Regions from separate parts of the Streptomyces sp. NPDC033229 genome, predicted to be linked through region 1. Evidence: predicted binding sites of a transcription regulator. Region 1 holds the regulator's gene; the other holds the start of a gene.
The links. The regulator HspR, encoded in region 1, represses chaperone genes until heat shock. The targets are predictions, from matches to a motif close to TTGAGNNNNNNNNNCTCAA.

Region 1 (6,185 bases):
CTGTCCGAGCTCCTGCCCACGCTCGACGACATCGGCCGCGCCCGTGACCACGGCGAGCTGGTCGGCGGCTTCAAGTCCGTCGCCGAATCGCTGGAGACGGTCGTCGCCAAGATGGGCCTGCAGCAGTTCGGCAAGGAGGGCGAGCCCTTCGACCCGCTGGTGCACGAGGCCCTGATGCACAGCTACGCGCCGGACGTCACCGAGACCACGTGCGTGCAGATCCTGCAGCCGGGGTATCGGATCGGCGAGCGGACGATCCGCCCCGCGCGGGTCGCCGTGGCCGAGCCGCAGCCCGGCGCCCAGAAGGGCGAGGGCGACGAGGACGCGGCCGAGGAGAGCGGTGGCCCTGACAAGGGCTGACGTGCCTGACGTGACGACGGACAGCGGGGACCGGAAGGAGGGACGCCGGGGATGAGCACGAAGGACTTCGTCGAGAAGGACTACTACAAGGTCCTCGGCGTGCCCAAGGACGCCACCGAGGCCGAGATCAAGAAGGCGTACCGGAAGCTCGCCCGCGAGTACCACCCGGACGCCAACAAGGGCGACGCCAAGGCCGAGGACCGCTTCAAGGAGATCTCCGAGGCGAACGACGTCCTCGCCGACCCCAAGCGCCGCAAGGAGTACGACGAGGCCCGCGCCCTGTTCGGCAACGGCGGCTACCGCCCGGGCCCGGGCGGCGCGGGCGGCGGCTCCTTCAACTTCGACCTGGGCGACCTCTTCGGGGGCGCCCAGGGCGGAGCGGGTGCCGGCGGCTTCGGCGGCGGCGGTGGCCTCGGTGATGTCTTCGGCGGCCTCTTCAACCGCGGCGGTTCGGGCACCCGTACCCAGCCGCGGCGCGGTCAGGACATCGAGTCCGAGGTGACGCTCAGCTTCACCGAGGCGGTGGACGGGGCCACGGTCCCGCTGCGGATGTCCTCCTCGGCCGCCTGCAAAGCGTGCTCCGGCACGGGCGACAAGAACGGCACGCCGCGGGTCTGCCCGACCTGCGTCGGCACCGGACAGGTCTCCCACGGCACGGGCGGCGGCTTCTCGCTGACCGACCCCTGCCCCGACTGCAAGGGCCGCGGGCTGATCCCCGAGAACCCTTGCGACGTGTGCAAGGGCAGTGGGCGCGCCAAGTCCTCCCGCACCATGCAGGTCCGCATCCCCTCGGGTGTCTCCGACGGGCAGCGGATCCGGCTGCGCGGCAAGGGCGCCCCGGGCGAGCGCGGCGGGCCGGCCGGTGATCTGTACGTCGTGGTGCACGTCGGCACGCACCCGGTCTTCGGGCGCAAGGACGACAACCTCACCGTCACCGTGCCGATCTCCTACGTGGAGGCGACGCTCGGCGGCGAGGTGAAGGTGCCCACCCTCGGGGGCCCTCCGGTTACCCTCAAGCTGCCGGCCGGCACACCCAACGGCCGGACGATGCGCGCCCGCGGCAAGGGCGCGGTGCGCAAGGACGGCACCCGCGGCGACCTGCTGGTCACCGTCGAGGTCGCCGTGCCCAAGGATCTCGACGACAAGGCGCGGGAGGCCCTGGAGGCCTACCGCGACGCGACGGCGGACGAGGACCCTCGGGCGGAGCTGTTCCAGGCCGCGAAGGGAGCTTGAGATGGACGGCCGCCGACGACGTTTCGAACCAGCCCAGCCGTATCAGCTGACCGACGAGTCGCCGGTCTACGTCATCTCCGTCGCGGCTCAGCTCTCGGGCCTCCACCCGCAGACGCTGCGCCAGTACGACCGCCTCGGCCTGGTCTCCCCGGACCGCACGGCCGGGCGCGGCCGGCGCTATTCGGCGCGCGACATCGAGCTGCTGCGCCAGGTGCAGCAGCTCAGCCAGGACGAGGGCATCAACCTGGCCGGCATCAAGCGCATCATCGAGCTGGAGAACCAGGTGGCGGCGCTCAAGGCGCGCGCCGCCGAGCTCCAGTCGATGGTCGAGGGCGCGGCCACGGCCATGCAGCAGCGCGAGGCCGCGGTGCATGCCTCCTACCGCCGTGACCTGGTCCCGTACCAGGACGTGCAGCAGACCAGCGCGCTGGTCGTCTGGCGGCCGCGGCGGCAGGGCTCGGACTAGCGGGTACCCCCGGGACACCGGGCGGATGCCTTGCGAGGGCCGGCGGAATTTTTCTGTTCCGCCGGCCCTCGCGCATGTCCGGTGCGACCGGTGGGTCAGGCCCGGCCCATGGCCCGGGTGACCGTGATCTCGATGACGACCCGGTCGGGGTTGGGGCTCGGCGTACGGCCGTAGCGCTCGGCGTAGCGGGCGACGGCGTCCGCGACGACCTCGGCCTCGGTCCGCACCACCGCGCGTCCCTCCAGCGTCGCCCAACGCCCCCGGTCCAGCTGGCAGACCGCGACGTACGCGCCCTCGGCACCGCGGGCCTGGACGTTGGCGACCTTGGTGCTGGTCTTGCGGGTGATGACCCGGGCCACGCCGGCCTCGGGGTCGTACGTGACGCCCACCGGGACGACGTGCGGGGTGCCGTCCGAGCGGTGGGTGGTGAGCGTGCAGAGGTGGTACTCGCGCCAGAAGTCGAGGTACGCGGGGGAGAGGTTCCGGAGGTCGTGGGCCATGCGGGAAGCGTAGTTCGTGGACCTCAGGCGAAGTCGGCCGTTTCCAGGACGAAGGAGAAGGGGGCGGGGAGGGCGAGCGGCTTGCCGTAGGCGGTGGAGTGCACCTCCGCATAGTCCGCCGCTGACGGGTCACTGTGCAGGGTGACGGTCTCCTGGTCGCGGTCGATGAGGAGATACAGCGGAATCCCGGCGCGGGCGTAGCAGTGGCGCTTGGCGACCCGGTCCCCGTCCGGCTTGGTGCTGGTCACCTCGACCACCATGGCCACCCCGTCACAGGGCATCCAGGACGGGGCTCCCCGGAACAGGCGCAGCTCGCGTGGAGCGAAGGTGGCGTCGGGGATGACGTGATTCTTGGGGCACCTGCCTCCGCTGGGCATCAGCAGGCCTTTGTTGCCCGAGCAGTCCATGTCGACGCGCGACTCCCGCAGCACCTGTCGGATGACAGTGCTCAGATAATCCTCATGCTCGCCATCCGGAGCCGGTGACACGATGATCTCCCCCTCGATGAGCTCGGCCTTGAAGCCTTCAGGGGTCTTCAGGGCCAGAAAGCTCTCCAGGAGGAGCTCTTCCTGCGTGGGCGTCGGCTCGTGTGCCATAGCCGTCATGCTGCACCCCCTTTGCGGTCGGAGGCCAGTGTGGCCCGCCGCCGCGTGGGCGGGTGGCGGGCCACCGAGGGTTCACTAGGAAGAGTGCGCGGTGGACATCAGTTCGCCGGGGGCTGGCTCGGTGCCGGTCCGGAGGTGGGCGGGAGGGTCGGGGCCGGCGTAGGCCTCGCCGTCGTCCCCGGCGTCGGGACGGTGCTCGGTATCGGGCTGCTCGTCGGTCGTGGTGTCGGTCGGCACGTCGGTACGGCCGTGGGGACGGCCGTGGGGACGGTCGTCGGGCGGGGTGTGGGTATCGCCGTCGGGCCGGGCGTCGGACCCGCCGTCGGGCGGGCCGTGGGGACGACCGTCGGGCCCGTCGTCGGGCCCACCGTCGGGTCCGGCCACGACGTCGCCGATACCGTCAGGAACGTCGGCTGTGGTGTCGCCCGCGACGTCGGGCCGGTCGTCGGAGCCGCCGTCGCGGCACTCGTCGGAGTCGGTCGCGGTGCCGTCGTCGGCACGGAGGTGGGCCCGGATGTGGGCGGCAACGTAGGCCTGGACGTCGGCACGGGCGTCGGCACGGGTGTCGGCGCGGACGTGGGTCGGGCCGTCGGGCCGCAGGGGTTCGGGCCGGTGCCGGGTGACGCCGATGCCGTCGGGAGCGACAGGCCCAGGCCGACCGTCGTGGCGAGTGTCAGTAAGGCCGCGCCGGTGGTCGCGCGGGTGAAGGGGCGGGCCGCCCCCAGGGGTCGGAGCATGGGAAGAGTCCTAGCTGTCCGGTGGTGGCGCAGGGGGTGGGGGGAACGCCTGGGCAAGATCCTGCATCACCGGGGCCAGGCGCGGAAGCCCTGGACCGGGCCGACCGGGCGGGCCTTTTCCGGCGGCTGCCTGGCACAATCAAGGTTGAGTGGAATAGGCTCAACTTATTGCACGTTTCCTCAAGCAGGATCGAACGCAGCAGCGCACAAGGAATCGCACCGAGGAGGAGTCCGAGTCGTGGATGCCGAGCTGACCAACAGGAGCCAGGAGGCGCTCAGCCGCGCCCATGAGCGGGCCGTGACCGCCGGTCACGCGGACCTCACGCCCGCGCACCTGCTGCTCGCGCTGCTCGCGGGCGAGGACAACGAGAACATCATGGACCTGCTCGTCGCCGTCGAGGCCGACGCCGCGGCGCTGCGGTCCGGGGCGGAGCGCCAGCTCGGCGCCCTGCCGAGCGTGCAGGGTTCCACGGTGTCGCCGCCGCAGCCCGACCGGGAGCTGCTGGCCGTGATCGCGGACGCCTCGCAGCGCGCCCGCGAGCTGGGCGACGCCTACATCTCCACCGAACACCTGCTCATCGGGCTCGCCGCCAAGGGCGGCCGGACCGGGGAGCTGCTGGCACAGCAGGGCGCCACGGCCAAGAGGCTGCTGGACGCGTTCGAGACCGCGAGGGGCGGACAGCGAGTGACGACTCCGGATCCGGAAGGCACGTACAAGGCACTGGAGAAGTTCGGTACGGACTTCACGGCGGCCGCGCGCGAGGGCAAGCTCGACCCGGTCATCGGCCGGGACCAGGAGATCCGTCGCGTGGTCCAGGTGCTCTCGCGCCGGACGAAGAACAACCCGGTGCTCATCGGCGAGCCCGGCGTCGGCAAGACCGCCGTCGTGGAGGGCCTCGCGCAGCGGATAGTGAAGGGCGACGTGCCCGAGTCGCTGAAGAACAAGCGGCTCGTCTCGCTCGACCTCGGTGCGATGGTCGCGGGCGCGAAGTACCGCGGTGAGTTCGAGGAGCGGCTGAAGACCGTCCTCGCCGAGATCAAGTCCAGCGACGGCCAGATCATCACCTTCATCGACGAGCTGCACACCGTCGTCGGCGCGGGCGCCGGCGGCGACTCCGCCATGGACGCGGGCAACATGCTCAAGCCCATGCTGGCCCGCGGCGAGCTGCGGATGGTCGGCGCGACGACGCTCGACGAGTACCGCGAGCGCATCGAGAAGGACGCGGCGCTGGAGCGCCGCTTCCAGCAGGTGCTGGTCGCCGAGCCGTCCGTCGAGGACTCCATCGCGATCCTGCGCGGACTCAAGGGCCGGTACGAGGCGCACCACAAGGTGCAGATCGCGGACTCCGCCCTGGTCGCCGCCGCCACCCTCTCCGACCGCTACATCACCTCCCGCTTCCTGCCCGACAAGGCCATCGACCTGGTCGACGAGGCCGCGTCCCGGCTGCGCATGGAGATCGACTCCTCGCCCGTCGAGATCGACGAGCTGCAGCGCGCGGTCGACCGGCTGAAGATGGAGGAGCTGGCGATCGACAACGAGACCGACCCCGGCTCCATGCAGCGGCTGGAGAAGCTCCGCCGCGACCTCGCCGACAAGGAGGAGGAGCTGCGCGGCCTCACCGCGCGCTGGGAGAAGGAGAAGCAGTCCCTCAACCGCGTCGGTGAGCTGAAGGAGCGCCTGGACGACCTGCGCGGCCAGGCCGAGCGCGCCCAGCGCGACGGCGACTTCGACGCCGCCTCCAAGCTGCTGTACGGCGAGATCCCGGCCGTGGAGCGCGAGCTGGAGGAGGCCGCCGAGGCCGAAGCGGAGGCGGAACAGGAAGCGGCCGCCAAGGACCTCATGGTCAAGGAGGAGGTCGGCCCGGACGACATCGCCGACGTCGTCGCCTCCTGGACGGGCATTCCGGCCGGCCGTCTGCTGGAGGGCGAGACCCAGAAGCTGCTGCGCATGGAGGAGGAGCTCGGCCGTCGGCTGATCGGCCAGAGCGAGGCCGTACGGGCCGTCTCCGACGCGGTGCGCCGCTCGCGGGCCGGCATCGCCGACCCCGACCGGCCGACCGGCTCGTTCCTCTTCCTCGGCCCGACCGGCGTCGGCAAGACCGAGCTGGCCAAGGCGCTCGCCGACTTCCTCTTCGACGACGAGCGGGCCATGACCCGCATCGACATGAGCGAGTACGGCGAGAAGCACTCCGTCGCCCGGCTGGTCGGCGCGCCGCCCGGCTACGTGGGCTACGAGGAGGGCGGCCAGCTCACCGAGGCGGTGCGCCGGCGCCCGTACACGGTC
Region 2 (6,185 bases), on a different contig from region 1:
TGGCCGAGTGACCGTGGTGGATCCCGCCGATGATTCGGCCACCGGTGCGCGGACCGCGAGCGGCGGCGCGTCACCCCGGCAGCCGTCCCGCCTCCGCCGTCCCGGGCGTCTCCTGCCCACCCCCACCGGCACGCCGTTCACGTTCGGCTACGGGCTGATCCTGCTCGCCACCGCCCTCTACACGGACTTCGGCGACCAGGCGACGGTCGACCGGCTGCTCCGCGAGTCCAGCACCGACGCGGCGCACCTCGCCGAGCAGCCGCTGTTCGTCCTCGTGACCAGCGCCCTGTGGATCGCGGGCGGGATCCATTCGCTCTACGGCGTGGCCTTCCTGCTCGTCGTCACCGCGCTGGAGCGGCGGGTCGGCGGGGCGCGGGCCGCCGGGGTCTTCCTGCTCGGCCATGTGCTGGCCACGCTCGCGACCGAGCTTCCGGTGGCGGGCGCCGTCGCCGTGGGCCGGCTGCCCGCGGAGTCCATGCACCGCCTCGACTACGGCATCAGTTTCGGGCTGATGGCGTGCATCGGCGCGCTGTCCGGGCTGCTGCCGCCCCGTGGGAAGTGGCCCCTGCTCGGTGTGGCGGGCGCGATGTGCGCCCAGGACCTGATCGAACTCGTCGACCCCCTCGCCAGTTGGGGCCACCCCATCGCGCTGCTGACCGGTCTGGCCTGTGTGCCGTTGGTCCGCGACGCGGCCGGGCGCAAGAGCGCCGTCGCCGGTCGGGCCGCCACCGTCTCAGCGGACCGTGCCGTCCCACTGCCACTGCTCCCGCCGTGGCTGCCCCGGCAGTACGCCCCGACCGGTGCACCACAGGAGGGTGCGGCCGGGGGCATGGCCTTCCGGGGCGCCGGGGAAGAGCCGCTCGACGGCGGGCGCGCAGAGCCCGTCGGGCGGGCTCCAGTCGAGCCCGAGGCCCCGCGCGACGTCATGGGTGTGCACGACGGTCTCCACCACGCCCATGGCGGCGAAGCCGGGCCCGTCGGAGTGGCCCCACGGGTGCCAGGCGCGGTCCCCCGCCCCCGCACCCCGGACGGTGCCGGCGAGCAGCGACGCCGCGATGCGGATGCCCTCCAGGCGGGCTGAGACCGGCGCCCCGGGGTCCAGCGAGGCGAAGAGCGTGATGTAGCGGTCGGTCGGCTTGGCGGTGAGCAGCCCCGCGTAGCCGACGAGGCCGAGCGCCAGGTGGTCGAGCGTCGTGTGACAGGACCAGTCGAGGCCCCCGGCGGGCACGGACCAGTCCTTCGCCGCCTCCGTCTCCAGGGCGGCGGTGCACTCCTCGGCCGCCGCGACGACGAGAGAGGCCCAGGCCGCGGTGGTCTCGGGCGCGCTCATGCCCGGCCCCCGTCGCGGACGACCTCGATCAGGCGCGCGTAGCTGTCGCCGCCGTGGCCCGCGGCGACGGCCCGGGTGACGGACGCCTTGAGCAGCAGCGGCAGCCCGACGTCCAGGCCGCCCGCCTCACTCGCGTGGACGAGGTGGTCCATCGACGCGAGGTGGATGTCGAGGGTGGCGTCGTCGCCCGGGTAGTGACCGGCGTCGATCTGGGGCGCGTACGTGGCCATGAACCCGGAGACGGCCGTCAGCCAGCGGATCGCCACCGGCGTGAAGTCCCCCGCGGGCACCCCCTCGGAGCCGGTCAGCGCGGCGCCGTGCAGCCAGCCGCTGAGCGTCGACCACATCAGGCCGAGCAGGGCCGTGTCGTAGAGCGAGGCGAGGCCCGGGTCCGCGCCGAGGTCCAGGGGGTCGCCCAGGCTCGCCAGCGTCGTCCGGTGCGCGGCGAACGCGGTCGGCGAGCCGCTGTAGAGCAGCATGAACTCCGCGCTCCCGATGCCCGGCGGGGTCGTCATGACGGCCCCGTCGAGGTAGTCGGCGCCGTGCTCCGCCGCCCACGCGGCACCGGCCCGGGCCTGCTCGGGCGTGCCGGAGGTGAGGTTGACGAGGGTGCGGCCGGCGAGCTCGCCCACGACGGGGTCGAGGACGGCGTGGACGTCGTCGTAGGTCGTCACGCAGATCACGACGAGCCCGCTCGCGGTGACCGCGTCGCGCACCGACTCCGCGCGGACGGCCCCTCGCCCGACGAGCGCGTCGGCCCGGGCGGCCGAGCGGTTCCAGACGGTGGTCGGGTGACCGGCCTTCAGGAAGGCGTCGGCCAGCGCCGTGCCCATCGAACCCAGGCCGAGAACGGTCACACTCATGGTGTTTCTCCCCGCGTATCGCAGAAGTCGATCAAGTGGGACCACGCTCGCACCGTCCGATGCGCCCGGACAGTGGCAGAACTGACGGCTGTCGAAAAATTCCTGCCATAGGCTGCCGGGCATGAGCGCTGGTTCCGTGGCCGTGGCAGTGATCGACGACGACGTCCCCTTCTGGGACCTGTACGAGCTGGGGGTCGTCTGTACGGTCTTCGGCATCCCGCACCACGACCTGGCCGACCCCTGGTACGACCTGCGGCTCTGCTCGGCCGGAGGGAACTCGGCGCAGGCCGCGTCCGGCGCGGGCGGCTTCGCGCTGCGCACCCCCTACGGGCTGGACGCGCTGGCCGGCGCGGACACCGTGATCGTCCCCTCGGTGCCGGAAGCCTGCGTCGACGGCGGCCGGGAGCTCCCCCCGGAACTCCTCACCGCGCTGCGCCGGGCCGCCGACGGCGGTGCCCGCATGGTGTCCCTGTGCGCCGGCGCCTTCGCGCTCGCCGCCGCCGGGATCCTCGACGGCCGCCGCGCCACCGCCCACTGGATGCACACCGAGGAACTGGGGCGGCGGTACCCCAAGGTCGACGTCGACGACTCGGTCCTCTACGTGGACGACGGCGACGTCCTCACCAGCGCCGGGGTCACCGCCGGGCTCGACCTGTGCCTGCACCTGGTCCGCCGCGACCTCGGCGCGCACGTCGCCAACCAGTTGGCCCGCCGCCTGGTCGTCCCCGCGCACCGGCCCGGCGGCCAGGCGCAGTACGTCGAGGCGTCCGTCCCCGCCGCCGACGACGAGGGGCTCGCGCCCGTACTCCACGTGGGCCACCGGGCACCTGGACCGGCCGCTGACCGTCGACGACCTGGCCCGGCGTGCCGGGATGAGCCCCCGGACCTTCTTCCGCCGCCTCCAGGCCGCCACCGGCACCACCCCGCTCCAGTGGCTGCTCACCCAGCGGCTCGCCCGGGCCCAGTCGCTGCTGGAGTCGACCGGACTGTCGGTCGAGAAGATCAGCGAGCTCAGCGGGCTGGGCACCGGGGCCAATCTGCGCCGCCACTTCACCCTGCACTTCGGCATCACGCCGACGGACTACCGACGGGCCTTCCCGACGGCGGCGTGAGCCGCTGCCGCGCCCTGCCCTTCGCGTGATCGCTGAGAGCGAACAGAATCCGGCCACGCCCGGGGAACACCAACGGCATCAGAAGCATTGAGTCGGTATAACTCAACTTGCCTGCCGAAGGGGAGATCATGGCTTCGACGTCCACACCGCTCACCCTGCCCGTGCTGCCGCTCGACGACGAGGTGGTGCTGCCCGGCATGGTGGTGCCGCTCGATCTGACCGATACCGAGGTACGGGCCGCGGTGGAGGCCGCCCAGGCCGCCGCCACCGGCGACAACAAGCCGAGGGTGCTGCTTGTGCCCCGCGTCGAGGGGACGTACGCGGGCGTCGGCACGCTCGGCACCGTCGAGCAGGTCGGCCGGCTCTCCGACGGCGACCCCGGCGCGCTCATCCGCGGTGTCCGCCGCGTCCGCGTCGGGGCCGGTACGACCGGGCCCGGGGCCGCGCTGTGGATCGAGGGCACCCAGATCGAGGAGATCACCCCCGACCCGCTGCCCGGCGCGGTCACCGAGCTGATGAAGGAGTACAAGGCGCTGGCCACGAGCTGGCTCCGCAAGCGCGGCGCCTGGCAGGTAGTGGACCGCGTCCAGCAGATCGACGACGTCGCCCAGCTCGCCGACAACTCCGGCTACTCCCCCTTCCTCACCGTCGCCCAGCGCGTCGAGCTGCTGGAGACCGCCGACCCGGTGGCCCGGCTCAAGCTCGCCGTGAAGTGGCTCGGCGACCACCTCGCCGAGCAGGACGTCGCCGAGTCCATCGCCAAGGACGTCCAGGAAGGCGTCGACAAGCAGCAGCGCGAGTTCCTGCTCCGCCGCCAGCTGGAAGCCGTCCGCAAGGAGCTGGCCGAGCTCAACGGCGACCCGGAGAACGAGTCCGACGACTACCGCGACCGCGTCGAGGCCGCCGACCTGCCGGACAAGGTCCGCGAGGCGGCCCTCAAGGAGGTCGACAAGCTGGAGCGCTCCTCCGACCAGAGCCCCGAGGGCAGCTGGATCCGCACCTGGCTCGACACGGTGCTCGAACTGCCGTGGAACGAGCGCACGGAGGACGCCTACGACATCGCCGGCGCCAAGGCCGTGCTCGACGCCGACCACGCGGGCCTCGCGGACGTGAAGGAGCGGATCACCGAATACCTGGCGGTGCGCAAGCGGCGCGCCGACCGGGGGCTGGGCGTGGTCGGCGGGCGGCGCGGGGGCGCGGTGCTGGCGCTCGTAGGCCCGCCGGGGGTCGGAAAGACCTCACTCGGAGAATCGGTCGCCCGGGCCATGGGCCGCAAGTTCGTGCGCGTCGCGCTCGGCGGCGTACGCGACGAGGCGGAGATCCGCGGCCACCGCCGCACCTACGTGGGCGCGCTGCCCGGCCGGATCGTGCGGGCGGTCAAGGAGGCCGGTTCGATGAACCCGGTCGTGCTGCTCGACGAGATCGACAAGGTCGGCTCCGACTACCGCGGCGACCCGGCGGCGGCCCTCCTGGAGGTCCTGGACCCGGCACAGAACCACACCTTCCGGGACCACTACCTGGAGGTCGAGCTGGACCTGTCGGACGTGGTGTTCCTGGCGACGGCGAACGTCCTGGAGGCGATCCCCGAGGCGCTGCTCGACCGCATGGAACTGGTCCGCCTCGACGGCTACACCGAGGACGAGAAGGTCACCATCGCCCGGGACCACCTGCTGCCCAGGCAGCTGGAGCGCGCGGGCCTGGAGCCCGGCGAGGTCGTGCTGGCGGACGACGCCCTGCGCAAGCTCGCGGGCGAGTACACCCGTGAGGCGGGCGTGCGCACCCTGGAGCGCTCGGTCGCCCGGCTGCTGCGCAAGATCGCGGCCCAGCACGAACTGGGCGAGCGGGAACTGCCGCTGACCCTGGGCGCGGACGACCTGCGCGCCCTGATCGGCCGGCCGCACCACACGCCCGAGTCCGCCCAGGACCCGGCCGAACGGCGCACGTCCGTACCCGGCGTGGCGACGGGCCTCGCGGTGACCGGCGCGGGCGGCGACGTGCTGTTCGTGGAGGCGTCCCTGGCCGATCCCGAGACGGGCGCGGCGGGACTGACCCTGACCGGCCAGCTGGGCGACGTGATGAAGGAGTCCGCCCAGATCGCCCTGTCCTTCCTCCGCTCCCACGGCGCCGAACTGGAACTCCCCGTCGGTGACTTCAAGGAGCGCGGCGTCCACCTCCACGTCCCCGCGGGCGCGGTCCCCAAGGACGGCCCGAGCGCGGGCATCACGATGACGACGGCCCTGGCCTCCCTGCTCTCCGGCCGCCGGGTCCGCCCGGATGTCGCCATGACGGGCGAGGTCTCGCTGACGGGCCGCGTCCTGCCCATCGGCGGCGTCAAGCAGAAGCTGCTGGCCGCGCACCGGGCCGGGGTGACCACGGTGATCATCCCGAAGCGGAACGAAGCCGACCTGGACGACGTCCCGGCGGAGGTGCTCGCGAAGCTCGACGTCCACCCGGTCTCGGACGTCCGCCAGGTCCTGGAACTGGCCCTCGAGCCGGCGACGGGGACGGCCGCGTCGAAGCCGGCGCCGGAGGTCGTGGCCGCGGCGTAGGGGTAGTGAGGGTATGGCCCGGCTCCCGCTCACGGGAGCCGGGCCACGCGGCGAAAACCCGTCGATGCGGGGTCTTCGAGGCGCCTACCGTGGCCGTATGCCGCCAGCGAAGACCTCGTACGTCTGCCTGCCCTGCCGGGCCTCGTACAAGCAGCAGTACCCTGCCCCGCGCGACCGCGACCGCGTCCGGCCCTGCCCCCGCTGCGCCCGGCCGCTGGTCCACGTCGGCTCGGCCTTCGCGCCGCCGCCGAGGCGGGACGCCGAGGGCTGGCGGGTGCTCGCGGTGCTGTTGCACGCGGGCATCCGCTTCCACAAGAACTGCTGCGGCGGC

Region 2: a site for HspR is predicted at 3,393-3,411, ahead of lon (endopeptidase La). Genes of this name have one in related genera too.

Annotation. Positions count from the first base shown of each region.
Region 1 covers NZ_JBVIQR010000017.1:71,263-77,447, reverse strand. The annotation lists gene grpE (nucleotide exchange factor GrpE) at 1-360, shown strand, start outside; gene dnaJ (molecular chaperone DnaJ) at 412-1,593, shown strand; gene ACZ53N_RS17315 (heat shock protein transcriptional repressor HspR) at 1,595-2,059, shown strand; gene ACZ53N_RS17310 (pyridoxamine 5'-phosphate oxidase family protein) at 2,155-2,559, opposite strand; gene ACZ53N_RS17305 (Uma2 family endonuclease) at 2,583-3,155, opposite strand; gene ACZ53N_RS17300 (hypothetical protein) at 3,240-3,548, opposite strand; gene clpB (ATP-dependent chaperone ClpB) at 4,140-6,185, shown strand, end outside.
Region 2 covers NZ_JBVIQR010000024.1:57,790-63,974, forward strand. The annotation lists gene ACZ53N_RS21465 (rhomboid-like protein) at 8-1,081, shown strand; gene ACZ53N_RS21470 (NAD(P)-dependent oxidoreductase) at 1,327-2,193, opposite strand; partial or broken gene ACZ53N_RS21475 (GlxA family transcriptional regulator) at 2,315-3,305, shown strand; gene lon (endopeptidase La) at 3,434-5,854, shown strand; gene ACZ53N_RS21485 (deoxyxylulose-5-phosphate synthase) at 5,952-6,185, shown strand, end outside.